3 regions of the Halobacillus sp. K22 genome follow, and region 3 is predicted to be linked to each of the others. Evidence: riboswitches for the same ligand, from Rfam matches in the RefSeq annotation. Region 3 holds a riboswitch; each other region holds the start of a gene.
The links. A riboswitch is a leader RNA that binds a small molecule or an ion and turns the genes downstream of it on or off. The one in region 3 is predicted to bind S-adenosylmethionine.

Region 1 (5,505 bases), on a different contig from region 3:
AAGGAAAGAACAGGACGGGACTAAACTGGTTTTTTCTTTCTCTAATAATAGGGCCAATAGCCACACTAATACTTTTATTTGTGGAAAAAAGAAAGCAGATCGTACCTTGAGATAATGTGGTATTAGTGATCCACTAAAAGAGGGCGCTGGCTGAACAGGGGTCCATCACTTAATTCATTAACGGAGCAGGCTTGGTTAATAATCAAAGACAAATACTATACATAACTTACAAAAAAGCTTAGAGCCAAATCATCTCTAAGCTTTTTTGTATTCTATTTTTTTACATGTCTTAAAACACTTTTTAAAGGGTTCCTTCGATTTTCTAAGATATCACTTTCTTTTGTACAGATGCTTCAGTCACTTTCGGTTTGATATAAATAATACTTCCGATAAATACGGCTAGTACATTAAGGAATAGGGTCAAACCTACGACACCAGCGGCGTGCAGGGATTCATAGAACATTGCGTTAACGACAACTAGCACGGCAGTGGCAGCCAGCACAACGGCTCCTTTAACAGAGCGGTCGTTGGTAATCTTCCAATTTCCATAGTTGAAGGCAACGGTAAACAGGACCATGACAAGAATATTGACGCTCATTCCTACCCAAACCGGATGGATGTTCAAGAAGAAATCAGCCGGGTGCCAATTACTTAAGTGATACCAGGTTAATCCTGCTGCGAACCCGCCAAACAGGGAACCGAGGACGGCTCGTTTTGTGACAAGCGGCCAGAATAATGCGGCCACTACTGGTGCGAAAGTGGCCGAGTTTCTCATTGTCCAGGCGAGTACGTTCCACCAGGCAGATTGTTCTGTGCGCAGGAAGCCGAAGATGATCATGAGTCCTGTCAGCAACAGCAGCGACCATTTGGTGTATTTAACAAGCTGTTCTGGAGATGCACCAGGGAAAATGGCGCTTCCGACGTCTTTTCCAAGACTGGTTGCCCCTGAGAACTGACAAGGAGCACCCCACCCGAGAGCACATGCCCAAATGCCTAAGAAGAATAGGCCCACGAAAGGAGCAGGCAGTACTTCCATGAGATATTGGGGAAGAGCAACGAGTCCGAGACTTGCGTCAGGAACGACCGCAGCGGCTGACAAGCCAAATAGAATACCTAATAGAATAAAAGGAACACTCATCACTTCTGCAACAATTAAGCCTTTGCGACCTTCTTCAGGTGTTTTACAGGATAAGGCCATCTGAAAAGCGGCTTGCGCTAAAATCACGTTTACTAGGAAAGTGGCAAACCATACGAGGATCACTTGAAGGCCGGCGCCACCCCAATCAAACATGCTCGGCTGATCGGCTGCAAGCTGCTGTAATCCGGAGATGCCTGGGTTGATAAAGAAAGCCACAGTTCCAATAATGAACATAATGGCAAAAATAATCGTGTTCATGGTTTGTGTAAAGGCAACCGCCCACATACCGCCTGACTGCAAATAAACAAATAGTAAAATAGCCGTAAAAGCGACGGACAAGGATAACGAAACGCCGGTAAACACATGAAAGGCAGAAGCAAAAGCAATCGCTGTAGCGACGGACCACATTGGGAAGGCGAATGCTGTAATCGCACCTGATAAAGCTTTAGCACGTCTGCCGAATTGATCTCCGATTAATCCTGAGATCGTTACAACTAACTTTTCACGGAATGATTTAATTAATAATAGCGCAATCAGTAAGACTTGCAAGGTTTCGGCGACACCGTACCATATGGCTGAAATTCCTGTAAGATAGGAAAGTTCGACAATCGATATGTACGTTGAACCCGAGAAAAGGCCGGTTATACAAAAGGCCACCGTCCACCATCTAAATGTCCGTCCCCCTACGAAATATTGCTCGCCGCGGTTGGCTTTTCGTTTCGCAATATTACCCACGATGATGAGGGCGAGCGTGTATAATAAGGCGAGTGAAATCATCCAAATTCCATATGAACTCATGTTTGTACCTCCTTGTTGATTTTCCAAATGACTTCAATTTCTACGTTTGCATCCTTAAACAAGTTGTAAGCCGGGCAGCGTTTTTGAACGTGTTGAATAAAATCTTCTTCGTCTACTTCTTCCTGCGCAAATGTAACGTCCACCTTAAGCGTTGCCGTTTGAAAGTGGGGGCTCACATCAACGGTCCGAACAGTCCTCTGCGATCGATGGCTCCACTTGAAGAAGCCTCCAGCTTTTCAATGGTTAACTCTTTTTCCTTTGCCACCATTTCAACAACGATCATGAAACATCCGTTTAGCGATCCAATGATATATTCCATAGGAGTTAACGCTTCATTAGAACCGCCAAGCTTCTCAGGTTCATCAATCGTAAACGTAAAATCCCGAATGGCGTGCTCATTCTGAAACTGGCTGGTGCGCTTGCTTAGTGTGTCAATGGAACGTAATGCTGACTTCTTCTGTGTTTGCTGATCGACCATTTCATTTCCCTCCATTTTTGAATATAAAAAAACCCTTCTACTTTTCTGTAAGAAAAATAGAAGGGTTGGTTTGAACGTCCCGGCTCTTATCTTTCAGACAGAAAATGTCTGCTGGAATGAGCACCTTGTTTTTTAAACAGGTTGCCGCGGGATCAAAGGACCAGTTTCCTCCACCGCTCTTGATAAGAAGATTATGAATTTAACGAATATTCTACTTGTAAACTTAATCATCTGTCAACTGCTTTTTAGAAAATAGCTTTGGAAACAAGAAGAGACAGGGTGAGCGATCCGTTTAACGGTTGCCAGGTTTAGGAAAAAGAGTTTAACCCGCCTGACGTCTTTGTTCTTTTTGCCCAAGCTTACCGCCGAACTCATTTATGAAAATAGCCGCAAGGATCAAAATAATGCCGGTCCACTGGACAAGAGTGACCGTTTCTGAAAGGATCAGCATAGCTGAAATAATCGCCACCGGAAGTTCCACAGAGCTCAGCACATTAGCGAGCCGGCCTGAAATAAGGGGAGCACCTCCTGCGAAAAACAGGGGAGGTATAACGGCACCGACAAGCGCAATCCCAGCACCTATCGCCCATAAGCGCGTGTCCAGGACGGGAATGGTGGGGATGTCGCGGATGAACACAAGCATCACGAGCACTAAAGATCCTGTCACCATAAGAGAACTTCGCAATATAGGGTGGGAGTTGACAGCCACCTGACCGCTGAAAAAAATAAAGCCGGCATAGGCAAACCCTGACAGCAGTCCGAGTATAAGACCGATCGGGTGTAAATCCAGACCATCACCGCCTGTAAGTCCGGAAGCTAACACGACTCCTGTAAGTGTGACGGCCAATGAAATCAAGTGGAGGCGTTCGGGTGGAGTTTTCGTGAAAATCCATTCATACAGCATACCGATCCAAACAAATTGGAAAAGCAGAATAATCGCAATAGAGGCAGGGAGGTACTGCATAGCTCCGTAATAAAAAATACCCGTCAGTCCCACCGTGCTGCCCGTGGCGATAATTTTGACAAGATCTGATTTCTGAATTTCTTTAATACGAAGTCCTTTCCAAAGAGACAAGCCCCACAGGAAGACAAAGGCGGCGAGCATTTGGACTATATTTAACTGACCCAGGGAGTATCCGTATTGAAAGCCTGTTTTTACAAATATGGGGGTAAATCCAAAGCTTGCCGCCCCCAGGAAGACCAGGGTGATTCCTTTCCCATTCATTGCTTAAAACCTCCGATCCTAACGATCTGCTTCTATTATTCGACACACTGATGCTATTATTTCAAAGCCCCCTTGAAAACTCAATGTAAAAGAGGAAAATAATTCAAGTATGTCGTATTTTGAGGTGAATGCTTGCAAATCATAGCGATAAATGTAAAACGATTTTTACAGGGATTTTCTCCCTTTCGTCGAAATGATTGGTATAAGGAAATCACTATAAATCAGAAAAAAAGGGAGTGTTCGTGGGGATGTTCAAGAATAGTCTATTAAAGTTAATGCCGTATAAAGAGCAGGGTATGGTGGAAACGAATCTGGTCAATGTGATGAAGCGTTTGAAAATTGAGGATTTTACATTCAACTGGGACCGCAGCAGTTGTTATGTGGAATTTAGTTATAAAGAAGAGCCATATAAACTGGAACATTCGTTAGAAAAAGCGCGGAAACAAGGGATCATCTTAAAAAATGGGATGGATTGTTTAATAGAACTGACTCAGTCACTTGAAGATTTATGCGTAATTATTGACCGTGGCACCTATAAGTTCGAGACTTGGATATCCGGCATGAAGCAGCAAGAAGCTATGAATGAGACCCCTATTTATCAAGAAGAGTTTCATATCAGTTACAAATCTACCGGCGAACAGGCTAAAAAGGAAGTTTCCAAACAGGAATCTTCAGATCTGGAAGAGCCATCTTCTGATAGAAACGAACAGCTTTTCCCTTTTGGACCTGAACTGTCACTCAAAGATTTTTATTTAAATCAAATCACTCAAAGTGCGGAGCGGAAATTATAGGATAGTCAGCCAACTGATTTGTATAAGTATATAAAAAAGAACTCCCCAATCAGGAGTTCTTTTTTAATGGTCCTGCCAACCTCCATGTTAAATGTTGAAGAAAAGCTCCCGTTTCTTTAAGACTCAGTTTCGAGATAACTCGGGTCCATTGCCAGAAAAAGGAGGGGGCGGCTACGGAAACAACTCGCTTTCCTGCGGGGGAACTGGCAAGCCTCCTCAGTCGTTAACACTCCTTGTGGGGTCTCGCCTCGCTCCTTCTCCCGCGGGAGTCTCGTCGTTTCCCTGGAGCCCCTATCTCTACAAAATATCTCGAAACTGAGTCTTAAAGTATACGGCCCTTTAGTGCAACAAGCGTATTTGAAAGTCAACAACATTGTTTAACAGACGCCTTTCACTATATAAACTTATCTCTTCATTCCGCTTACAGACTTAGCTGTACTTTCCTGAATACGCAGTTCAAAGAAAAAGTCAGGTCCTTTGTTTAAAGGACCTGGCTCTCTGCGCTCATTTAAATAGACCAGAAGGTTTGAAAAACGCCTCCGGTATTGAGAAGTGAATCATCTGAAACGGGTATCAATGACTCACTACTGTATTCATACTAGTTATAAAAAGAAGCTCCAACAATAATCAATAGAATGAACAAAACAACGATCAAGACGAAAGTACTACCTCCGTAGTTTCCGCCACCGCCGCCGTATCCACAGCCACCATACCAGCCCATATCTTCACCACCTTTTTTTGTCCTATACGATAGGCTATGAAAATTCAGGCAAGTTGGGAGGGCGGATGACCAGGGTGGTTTTAAAATAAATCAGGAGCCCTTTTGAATGCGTTCTTGTTCATTACGGTCATTTAATTCACTCGGACGGAGCAAGCCGGACGTTATCGCTTGTTTGTAAATGCTCCAGAAGGTTTGCTTTAATTTTCTGCCCATGTTCTACCATGGTCATGTCGGTGATATCAAGTTCCATCATCGTCCTCTGCTGTTCCATAATTTTTTCCGAAGATCCTTCTGTGTTTGCGCTTAACTGCTGAGTGAGCCGGTGGATTTCCGCGAATTTCTCCTGGGTCTTAT
Region 2 (5,505 bases), on a different contig from region 3:
AGGCATCTGTCATGGATTCATGAAGCATTCGGAAATCGGTTGGATCCATGGAAGTACTGCGGTCACACAAATTATCCAGATAGTCACTAATGGTTTGATAAGCCACAATAAAACGAATCGACTCTTTCCATTTTGGTCCAGCGAGCATGGAATAAATGGAACCTCCTTCACAATGGAAGGTCTTATCTTCAATACTTGCCATCGCCTGGGTTCTCAGTTCATGGTTAGGGATCTTTTTAGCGCGATCAATCCAATAATTCAGTTCCTTATGAACTTCAGGAAAAACCTCTGTGTACACTCGATACATTAAACGAACAGCATTTTGTGGTACCTGGGTTGCCACTACAACTCCCCCTTTCCTGCTTGTTTTACTTGGAGATTTATGAAATTCAGAGCGAAATTGTAGACGTTTTCCTGCTCAGGTTCATTGAAGATTTCATGATAGAATCCCGGCCATTCTTTATAGGTTTTTTCCTGGCAGCCGACTTTATGAAACCACTCTTTAGTTTTTTCGGAATCTACCATATAATCCTCACCTGCCTGCATGACTAATAAAGGCACGTTCGGAAACTCTCCTACTTCCGATAATGACTTCTTAATTGCTTTACGGAATTCCTTATACCATCGAATAGATATTTTCTCTATGATAAGAGGATCTTGTTTATCATTGGCAATAACATCTGGATTACGCGTAACATACTCTGGTTTAAAAGGGGCTTTCACGAGAACGGAAGGCCAAACTTTATTCATTACATGAGTGACCGCTTCCAGAGACTTACTGGCTCCGTTTAATATCCCTACGGCAGGGGAGGAGAGAATCACTCCATCCACCGAAGGCTTTAACTCTTGCATAACCCTCATGACCACAGTCCCTCCCATACTATGCCCCAGTAAAAAAACAGGACGGGATGAGTCCGCTATTTGAAGCCATTTACGTACAGTATCTATGTAGGCTTCAAATTTTTTTATATGACCTTTTTTCCCTTCAGTTGAGCCTTGGCCTGGAAGATCACCATAAATAACATTAAATCCATCGTCACGAAAGCTTTCTGCCAGTGATTGATAACGTCCGGCATGTTCAAAAGCACCATGAACAATAACAATTGTGGCTAAATTTTGATTGGAGTTTAATCGTTTCACTTCTACACGGCTCCTATCACTTTGCTATACTTAATATAACCATATTATAAGGGGGTTTAGTATGATTTGCGAATATAAAGGAAAAGAACCTCAGATTGATGAAACTGCTTATATCGCTGAAGATACTGTAATAACGGGGGATGTAACGATCGGTGCTTACTCAAGCATTTGGTTTAAAACAGTTATTCGAGGAGATGTATCATCCGTACATATTGGCAACAATGTGAATATTCAGGACTTAAGTCTGCTGCATCAAAGTCCAAATCTTCCATTGGTAATTGAAGATGGTGTGACGGTTGGTCATCAAGTTACCCTTCACTCTCCGCATATTAAGAAAAATGCTTTAATAGGCATGGGAGCCTTAATCCTGGACGGAGCTGAAATAGGAGAACAGGCTTTTATTGGCGCCGGCAGTCTCGTACCTCCGGGAAAGGTGATTCCTCCGAACACCCTTGCTTTCGGCAGGCCGGCCAAAGTTGTACGTGAATTGACCGAAGATGACATAAAAGAAATGAATCGAATCCGGTCCAGTTATATAGAGAAAGGTCAATATTACAAAGGATTGCAAGATTGATCCTGGATAACTCTCCCAGTACAAACCAGACCACTTACGTTTATTTTAAAAAAACTGTTAAACTTCCGATTTGATTTTAAGGTTAAACTCTACATGAGATGGATTCAAAAAAAGGGAACTATCCTATTTAAGGAGTTCCCTTTTTAAAATATAGTAACTGTTCCTTTAACTGAAACGTTGTATTAATTTATCCGCCTTATCCGTTTTCTCCCATGGAAACTCTACATCTGTGCGGCCAAAGTGCCCGTAAGCCGCAGTCTGTCTATAGATAGGCCTGCGTAAATCAAGCATCTTAATGATACCGGCTGGACGAAGATCGAACAGATCTCTTACCGCTGCAACGAGGTCCTCTTCAGTTACCTTTCCTGTGTTAAAGGTATTGATGGAAATGGACACAGGCTGTGCCACCCCAATAGCGTAGGCTAACTGCACTTCAACTGTATCAGCAAGACCAGCTGCTACAATATTTTTAGCTACATATCTGGCTGCATAAGCAGCAGAACGATCTACCTTTGTGGCGTCTTTTCCACTGAATGCCCCGCCGCCATGACGGGCATAGCCACCATAGGTGTCAACAATAATTTTTCTACCTGTTAGTCCAGCGTCCCCTTGAGGCCCTCCAATAACAAAGCGGCCTGTAGGATTAATGAAGTACTTGGTACTGTCATCAATTAAATGACTCGGAACAACTGGATCAATAACCTGTTCTTTAAGATCTTTTTTTATTTGTTCAAGTGTAATCTCTTCAGCATGCTGAGTTGATATAACGATCGTATCTACGCGAACAGGCTGATCATTAGCATCGTACTCAATCGTCACTTGTGTTTTCCCATCTGGCCGCAAGTATTCCAGCGTTCCATCGTTACGTACATCTGATAACCGTTTGGAAAGTTTATGGGCTAATGAAATTGGTAAAGGCATCAATTCTTTGGTTTCATTATTGGCAAAACCAAACATCAAACCCTGGTCTCCTGCGCCTATAGCTTCTATTTCATCATCGCTCATCTGGCCTTCTCTGGATTCATAGGCAACATCCACGCCGCCAGCAATATCAGGAGACTGCTCATCAATTGCTGTCAATACAGCACACGTATCAGCGTCAAATCCAAATTTAGCTCTTGTATATCCAATTTCCTTGATTGTTTTACGAACAATGGCTGGAATATCAACATACGTGTTGGTACTGATTTCTCCTGAAACAAGTACTAGTCCCGTTGTTACCGTTGTCTCACATGCAACCCTTGCATTTGGGTCATTTTTTAAAATTTCATCTAAAATGGCATCAGAGATCTGGTCACAAATCTTGTCAGGGTGACCTTCTGTAACAGATTCTGATGTGAATAACCGGCGATTGGCTGGCATTCTGAAAAACTCCTCCTTCTGTAAGTACAAAGTATTAGACGGAACTCTTTACCAGTATGTGTAGAAACTTTTTCATAGTTTCAATCTATGCTCTTTTCTTATGGATGTCACAACCTAAGGTGCAAGCAATTTGGAATAGCAATAGGCATATCAGGTGGTTTAGATATTGCCTTATAAATAGAAAAAACCCTTCCTGACTCGAGGAAAGGGGGCTGCTTCCTTTCGCTCTTATCGTCCAAGGAGTATTCGTCCTTGCTTCAGGTTAGCACCATGTCATATTGCACATGACGGTTGCTGGGCTTCAAAGGGCCTGTCCCTCCACCTACTCTGGATAAGAGAGTTTCCGTTCTAGGATATCGTATCGAAAACGTACTTTAATGTCAATTAAAGCATTAATGACGTGAAAAATACCTATTTTTAGGATCGTAGCCTTAATTCAATCTCTTATTTTCACTTTTAGGGGCACCCAGCTTTTTTTTGGGAAAAGTATTAAACCTTCCCGCCATTCCTACATAGTATAATTCATATGACTTTTCTCATTCTCCTTCCTTTATATTCTCCATATTAAAGGAAGAAATTAATTACAAAGCTCACCAGAAAATAAGTGGGCGGATTATTTTCATCTTCAGGTTGGCCTTCCTATAAAGGTCTATAGTAATCGATGATGCGGATTTCCCTGCACATTTCTATCTAAGAATGAGAAGGAGGCAGGCACGCCAACACGAAAGCGATTGGCGTTCAATTTCCACCTCATCCAGCTAAAAAAATACCTTTCGAGATTTAAAGAAAAGCCTTAAAAAAATTTTGAAAGCATTTTCATTATTAGTATGGATTAATAAATCAATTGTGTTATACTAATGTTCAGATTAACACATAGCTTGGATTAAAATCTTCTTATAAAGGCGGGTAGACACATATGAGTGCCATTAATCAAATGTCAGAATTGAATCTTTTATTAGCTCAAGACCATGTCCACCATCAATTATCGGTCCCTCAGCTAGTGGAAAGGGTTCTGGATCGCAACGAAGGAACATTGACAGACAAAGGTGCCATCCAGGCAACAACCGGTGCTTATACGGGAAGGTCTCCCAACGATAAATTCATCGTCAAGGATGACCAGTCTAGTCAATTGGTTGACTGGGGCAAAGTAAATCAATCTATTGAAGATGATGTATTTGTAAACCTTTATCATAAAGTACTGGATTACTTAAAGAACCGCAATGATTTATTCGTATTTAAAGGATACGCAGGAGCAGATGAAAAGTTCCGTCTTCCCATTCAGGTGATTAATGAGTTTGCATGGCATAACTTATTCGCCCACCAAATGTTTATCAGACCCGATGAAGACGAAGAGAAGAATCATGAGGCAGAATTCACGGTCATCTCTGCACCTACATTTAAAGCAGATCCAGCAGTGGATGGAACCAATTCGGAAGCCTTTATTATGATCTCTTTCAAACATCGTGTTGTACTCATCGGTGGAACAGAGTATGCTGGCGAAATTAAGAAATCTATTTTTTCAGTTATGAATTTCTTATTGCCTCAAAAAGACGTTCTTCCTATGCACTGTTCTGCAAACATCGGTAAAGAAGGAGACGTAGCTCTGTTTTTCGGTTTATCCGGAACAGGCAAGACGACTTTGTCCGCCGACCCTCATCGAAAATTAATTGGGGACGATGAACACGCTTGGTCTAATTTTGGCATATTCAACATTGAAGGTGGCTGTTACGCCAAATGCATTAACTTGTCTCAAGAAAAAGAGCCACAGATATTTAATGCGATTCATTTTGGGTCCGTCCTTGAAAACGTAGCTCTCGACAACGAATCACACACTCCAGACTACGACGACGTTAACCTGACGGAAAATACAAGAGCAGCCTATCCGATCCATCATATTGATAATATTGTACAGCCCAGTGTTGCGGGGCATCCTCATGCAATCATTTTCCTTACGGCGGATGCCACGGGGGTCCTGCCACCCATCAGTAAGTTAACCAGGGAGCAGGCGATGTATCATTTCTTGAGTGGATATACGAGCAAGCTTGCTGGTACAGAGCGGGGAATAACCGAACCGCAAGCTACCTTCTCAGCCTGTTTTGGTTCGCCTTTTCTACCTTTACCGCCTTCTACCTATGCTGAAATGCTAGGGGAGAAAATCGAGCAGTTCAATGCAGATGTCTACTTAGTTAACACAGGATGGACTGGTGGAAGATACGGAAAAGGCTCCCGAATGAAATTATCTTACACACGTTCTATGATTCATGCGGCTCTCGAGGGAGAATTAAATTCTGTAGAGACTTATACTGATCCTTTCTTTGGGCTCAACATCCCTACCCATTGCCCTGGCGTGCCAGATGAAGTGTTGATTCCTAGAAAAACGTGGGATAATCCAGAAGAATATGACCGGAATGCTCAAGAACTCGCTGAAA
Region 3 (5,505 bases):
AGATATAGGTAACTGTTAGCATCAAAGCGAGTTTTAATTTTATCCCCCTGATAGTCAAGATAAGACTGGATATCATAGGATGCATCTTCTTTTTGATTCCGGTCAAACCGTTTTTGGAAAAGGGTTTGGCTCCGGTAAGTGATCATCCCCGCCATTCTCGCAATTTCAAATCCTTTGAGGTGTTGGTTCGAAGGGTATTTTCCATGATTAAATGAGGGGTCATCCTTAATGGCACGTGCTCCGATATGATTAAAGGCAATTCCATAGTCACTTAAATAAGGTGTCGCAGCAAGTATAAAAAGCTGCTTCATAAAAGTCGGATAGAGCAATCCCCACTCATAGGCCTGCATGCCTCCGAGAGATCCACCTGCCACAGCATGGAGGTGGTTGATCCCAAGTTCATGTAAAGCCTTCCGTTGTGCGTGGACTATATCACGGACGGTGACCGGCGGGAAGCTTAATCGGTAGGGTTCACCAGTTTCCGGGTTTAAACTGGCTGGTCCCGTAGACCCGTGGCAGCCACCTAATACATTAAATGTTATGACCTGAAATTGAGAGGTGTCAATGGGAAGCCCTCTGCCAATCAATCCGGCCCACCAGCCGGGCTGCTCCTCGGAACCAACCGCATACTGATTTCCTGTTAACGCATGGCATATTAAAATGGCTGGAGCACCAGCTGGTCCAAATCGTTCATAGGCAAGTTCTACATCGGGCAATTGATCTCCAGATTCAAATGTAAAAGAGCCGATAGAAATGGTTTTATTTGGAAACTGGTAGCTGGTGGGATTTTTTACAGACATGTTCATGCCTCCTTTCCAGTTTAGACAGATAGTGGCGTTTCCGTATAAGACTGCCCGGAACGTAACGCTATAATTGATTCATAAAGACTGAGGCCAGTGACAAGATTATCCTGAACTTCTGGTACAGAGTCTCTTGACCATAACAAGCCAGGTTTAATCGCTTGTGCCGAGTTGATAGAATCTTGATCGAGTTCTTTTGCATAAAGCACATCAACTGCTGGCAGGGAAGAAGCTTGAAGGTCTGAAATGCTTGAGATTTCTACAACTTGAAAGCCTAAACGTGAAAGCTTCTTAGCCTCGTTAGAGAGTTCATCGTTTGAAACAGCTCCCACGATAGCGATAACTTTTTGACGCAGTTCATTATTCGAACGGTCCAATGATGACGATAGTGTTTCTTCTATAACGGTTTTAGAGTTTTTGTATGGTTTTGAGAAACCAGTAGCTTCTTTAAGACCCGCATCCAGCTCTGCAATTAAATCCTCTATTGATTCAAGCCCAACAGACAGACGGACTAGTTCTTCCGTCACCCCGGATTTTTCAAGATTCTCATCACTTAGCTGCTGGTGAGTAGTCGAAGCAGGATGAATAATTAGTGATTTCGCATCCCCGACATTGGCGACGTGAGACCAGAGGTTCGCTTGATCAATCAGTTTTTTTCCAGCTTCGCGCCCTCCCTTAATTCCGAAGACGACGATGGATCCATATCCATAGCTGAAGTATTTCTTAGTAAGCGGGTGAGTAGGGTGATCAGAGAGTCCAGGGAAATTCACCCATTCCACACCTTCATGAGACTGTAGGTATTTAGCAACTTCAAGAGCTTGATCAGAATGTTTAGTAATTCTCAAATGAAGGGTTTCAAGACCTTGGAGAAGCAAAAATGCATTGTGAGGGCTCAAGCAGGCACCCGTGTCACGAAGCAGCTGGACTCTCAGCTTAACAGCGTAGCCGGCGGGACCTACATCAAGACCAAAGCGTACGCCGTGATAACTTTCATCAGGTTCCGTGAATCCTGGGAATTTTTCATGATCCCAGTTGAAGCGTCCACTGTCTACCACGAGCCCGCCAATTGTCGTTCCATGGCCGCCTATCCACTTTGTAGCTGAGTGAATGACAATATCAGCGCCCCAGCTGATCGGTTTGCAAATGTAAGGAGTAGCAAACGTGTTATCGATGATAAGAGGAATGTGATGTTCATGAGCTACGTCAGCCACAGCTTCAATATCCAGAACATTTAAGCTTGGGTTACCGATCGTTTCGGCAAAAATGGCTTTTGTCTTAGGGGTAACAGCTTTCTTGAAATCCTCTGGGCTGGTTCCTTCAATAAAATGAACAGTAATCCCGTACTTAGGCAGAGTGTGAACGAACAAGTTATAGGTTCCTCCATACAAATGGGAAGAGGCTACAATTTCATCTCCAGCGCTGGCAATGTTGAGGATAGCCATAGTAATGGCAGACATGCCTGAAGCGGTAGCTACTGCAGCAGCGCCATCTTCAAGTAAAGCAATGCGTTGCTCTAGTACATCGACGGTTGGGTTCATGATACGGGTGTAAATGTTGCCAGGCTCCGCTAATGAAAATAAGTTTTGAGCATGGTCAGTGTCATTAAAGACGTAAGAAGTGGTCTGGTAAATTGGTACAGCACGTGATCCAGTAGCTGGGTCTGGTTGCTGGCCTCCGTGAAGTAATAAAGTTTCAGGTCCAAATTTGTGAAAAGGTAATGTCATCAATAATCCTCCCTAAATTTATATTTCATCATTATTCAAAAAAATTTAAAAGCCCCCTTCTTAAGTAAGAAGAGGGCGTAGCAATCAGTTCCTCCACTTATCTTCCAGATCCATAGATCTGTAGGAATTAGCACCTTTTCAAGTATCTACTTGAAGGTTGCCGGGCGTCACAGGGCCTAGTCCCTCTGCCACTCTCGATAAGAGTTTTTATAATATTCAGCTATTCATTAACTTGTATGGAATTATAAAGTGTTTTATGCTTAATTGTCAAACTATTTGTGCAAAATTCGAATACGTTTGAAATGCCAGTGGGGTGGGAATGGTTTAGCAAGTATAGTAAAAGGAGTGAATAGACATGAAGGAATACACAGTTGCACCAAATAAAGACGTAACAGGCTGGTTGATCAAAATAGAGGATGTTGCCCCTACGGATTTGTATGATGAGCGTGATACAGCAGTAGCAAAAGCTGAAGAAATGGCTCAAGAAAACAAACCAAGCAAGCTCTATATTCTAGATCAGAACCACGAAGTGGAAGATGAAAGAAGTTATTAATAAAGAAGACTCCCTAAATGGGGGTCTTTTTTTTGAGTGTCTCCTTTATTTTTGTGTTACATATTAAAGATAAGCTCCCGTTACTGGAAGACTCAGTTTCGAGACTTTTGTTAGAATTAGGTTCTGCGGGGGACGATTTCGCTTTCCGAGGGCATGTGCTGAGCCTCCTCAGTCTTCGACTTCCGGGGTCTCACCGCTCATGTTTATCCCACTGGAGTCTACATCGTCCCCCTCCGGCCCTTGCGATATATGGAGCTCGAAATCTTGTTTGAGAGGCTCGGTTTATGATGGAGATAAAACTTCTAACAATGAGCGTGTAAAGTCATAATTCCCGCTATAGAAGCATTTGAGGCGGGTCAAGCACCTTCTAACGACTATAGAAGGGTCCGTTCGCTTTTCAAGCATAGGCTGGCGAAGGGAACGACGAGACTCCCGCGGGAGAAGGAGCTAGGCGAGACCCCACAAGGAGTGGTAACGACTGAGGAGGCTTGCCAGTTCCCCCGCAGGAAAGCGAGTTGTTCCCGTAGTCAGCCACTCTCTTTATTAGCAACGGACCTGGAATATCTCGAAATCGAGTCTTCAAGTATCCGGCCCTATAGCTCAAAAACTTTTTATTATAAATCATCAACTTGATCTATTAGATCCGTGCAGTGGATATGTTAATTGGAGGAGTCATTCTGGTGTTTCGTGTTACTGGGGTGACTTGTTATTTTCAAAGAATTTTGAAATAATTATGATTATATAATTCCCGTTGCGAAAACCGTCTATCTATGTAGAAAGTTCAGTCAGGTGAAGAATTAACGATCTTGCTGGAAAGGAAAGAGATTTATTTCCTGCCAGGGTATTATACGTACATAAATTCATATAAATAGTAGGCGGCTAGAAGGGAGTCACATCTATGGTGCTGGAGATGGAAAACGTATCTTTGAGACGAGGAGACAGATGGATTCTAAAGGATATTAATTGGCATATTGAAGAAGGAGAGCACTGGGTACTGCTGGGACTGAACGGCTCTGGAAAAACGTTCATCCTTAACTTACTGAATGCATACACCTTTGCAACAAAGGGAGAGGTTAACGTATTAGGTATGCAGTTTGGGAAGACTTATCTTGCAGAACGCCTCCGTAAACAGATTGGGTTCGTTTCTTCAGCTATTCAGCAGAAGATCCACCAGGGCGATAATGCTTTTGAAGTGGTGCTGAGCGGAGCATTTGCTTCTATCGGACTTTATGAAACCCCTACAGACTCCATGAGGCAAATGGCAATCTCATTACTTGAAGACCTTGGGTGTATTGACTATGCCAACCGAAATTATGAAACTCTTTCAACCGGGGAAAAACAGCGTGTTTTAATTGCTAGAGCACTCATGGCGGGACCTTCCCTCCTGATTCTTGATGAGCCTACAAGTGGCCTAGATTTTATAGCAAGGGAGAAATTACTCGAATCTATTGAAGAGATCACAAAGAAACCTAATGCTCCCACAATGATTTACGTAACGCATCATGTTGAAGAAATTCTTCCTGTTTTTCACAAGACTTTACTGCTTAAAGAGGGAGAGGTTTTCAATGCTGGCGAAACAACTAAGATGATTACCAGCCAGCAGCTCTCCAGATTTTTTGATCTGGACGTGGATGTGAGCTGGCATAACGAGCGTCCTTTTCTATCTAAAGTGCAGAAGGGATAAGTTCATTACTTCTCTTCGTTTTAAGGATAGTTAACGTAGCTGTTTTATTCCTATCCTGTTTGCCCCTCTTTTTTTGTGTGTTAACCATAATAAAAGGTAAATGCATGACTTTATCTAAGTTTTATTACTGAATAGCAGTTGAAAATATCGGTAAGCTCTTATATTATAATGATTATATACAGTTTCAGAGCTTTGATTTCCGTAGAGGAGTGATCAAATGTTAAAGGAATCGGACTTTCCAACAGATGAGCTAAAAGAACAATGGATAAAGGTACGGAACAAGAAACTGGAAGAAATGGCTCAATATATCCAGCGCTATTTTCACCTAACTAAGGTCAGGGAGAACAAAAGCAGTTATGAAGTGCAAGGCTACTTCTTTCAGCCTGGCTTTGGCGAAGTAAGAATGGCGTTTGAATTCAGCTACGAAAATGTTGCTAAGTTTACGGATTTATTTGATGAACCAATTGAAGAAAAAAATTAAACGAATGAAGACGAAAACCCCGCTCTATTTTTTCTTAGATTGGGGTTTTTTTCTTTGCAATGCTCGTTCTACAATCAAGCGTTTTCAATTACTTTATTTTCAATATAATGTTAGGATAGAACCATTCAATGAGGAAGAGGTGGGAGTTTGAAAAAGCTGAAGCTTGGTAACAGCGAATTAGAAGTTGGGGAAATTTCTTTAGGCTGTATGAGGATTAATAAATTAGAAAAGAAAGATGCTCGGTATGTAATTGAAAATGCCAT

Region 1: it holds a riboswitch for S-adenosylmethionine, as region 3 does, so the genes downstream of both, ACTWPM_RS07880 (OsmC family protein) here and ACTWPM_RS09790 (O-acetylhomoserine aminocarboxypropyltransferase/cysteine synthase family protein) in region 3, are expected to answer to the same signal.
Region 2: it holds a riboswitch for S-adenosylmethionine, as region 3 does, so the genes downstream of both, metK (methionine adenosyltransferase) here and ACTWPM_RS09790 (O-acetylhomoserine aminocarboxypropyltransferase/cysteine synthase family protein) in region 3, are expected to answer to the same signal.

The regions. Positions count from the first base shown of each region.
Region 1 is NZ_JBQQCN010000008.1:38,237-43,741, reverse strand. It holds gene ACTWPM_RS07890 (sodium:solute symporter family protein) at 323-1,936, opposite strand; gene ACTWPM_RS07885 (hypothetical protein) at 1,933-2,079, opposite strand; gene ACTWPM_RS07880 (OsmC family protein) at 2,109-2,414, opposite strand; SAM riboswitch class I at 2,498-2,603, opposite strand; gene ACTWPM_RS07875 (EamA family transporter) at 2,737-3,639, opposite strand; gene ACTWPM_RS07870 (hypothetical protein) at 3,888-4,430, shown strand; gene ACTWPM_RS07865 (YjcZ family sporulation protein) at 5,029-5,151, opposite strand; gene ACTWPM_RS07860 (methyl-accepting chemotaxis protein) at 5,288-5,505, opposite strand, start outside.
Region 2 is NZ_JBQQCN010000015.1:5,842-11,346, forward strand. It holds gene ACTWPM_RS11800 (tetraprenyl-beta-curcumene synthase family protein) at 1-307, opposite strand, end outside; gene ACTWPM_RS11805 (lysophospholipase) at 343-1,140, opposite strand; gene ACTWPM_RS11810 (gamma carbonic anhydrase) at 1,202-1,714, shown strand; gene metK (methionine adenosyltransferase) at 1,880-3,076, opposite strand; SAM riboswitch class I at 3,302-3,414, opposite strand; gene pckA (phosphoenolpyruvate carboxykinase (ATP)) at 3,993-5,505, shown strand, end outside.
Region 3 is NZ_JBQQCN010000011.1:18,681-24,185, reverse strand. It holds gene metX (homoserine O-acetyltransferase MetX) at 1-800, opposite strand, end outside; gene ACTWPM_RS09790 (O-acetylhomoserine aminocarboxypropyltransferase/cysteine synthase family protein) at 821-2,524, opposite strand; SAM riboswitch class I at 2,619-2,728, opposite strand; gene ACTWPM_RS09785 (DUF2188 domain-containing protein) at 2,880-3,077, shown strand; gene ACTWPM_RS09780 (ABC transporter ATP-binding protein) at 3,976-4,761, shown strand; gene ACTWPM_RS09775 (hypothetical protein) at 4,979-5,242, shown strand; gene ACTWPM_RS09770 (aldo/keto reductase) at 5,390-5,505, shown strand, end outside.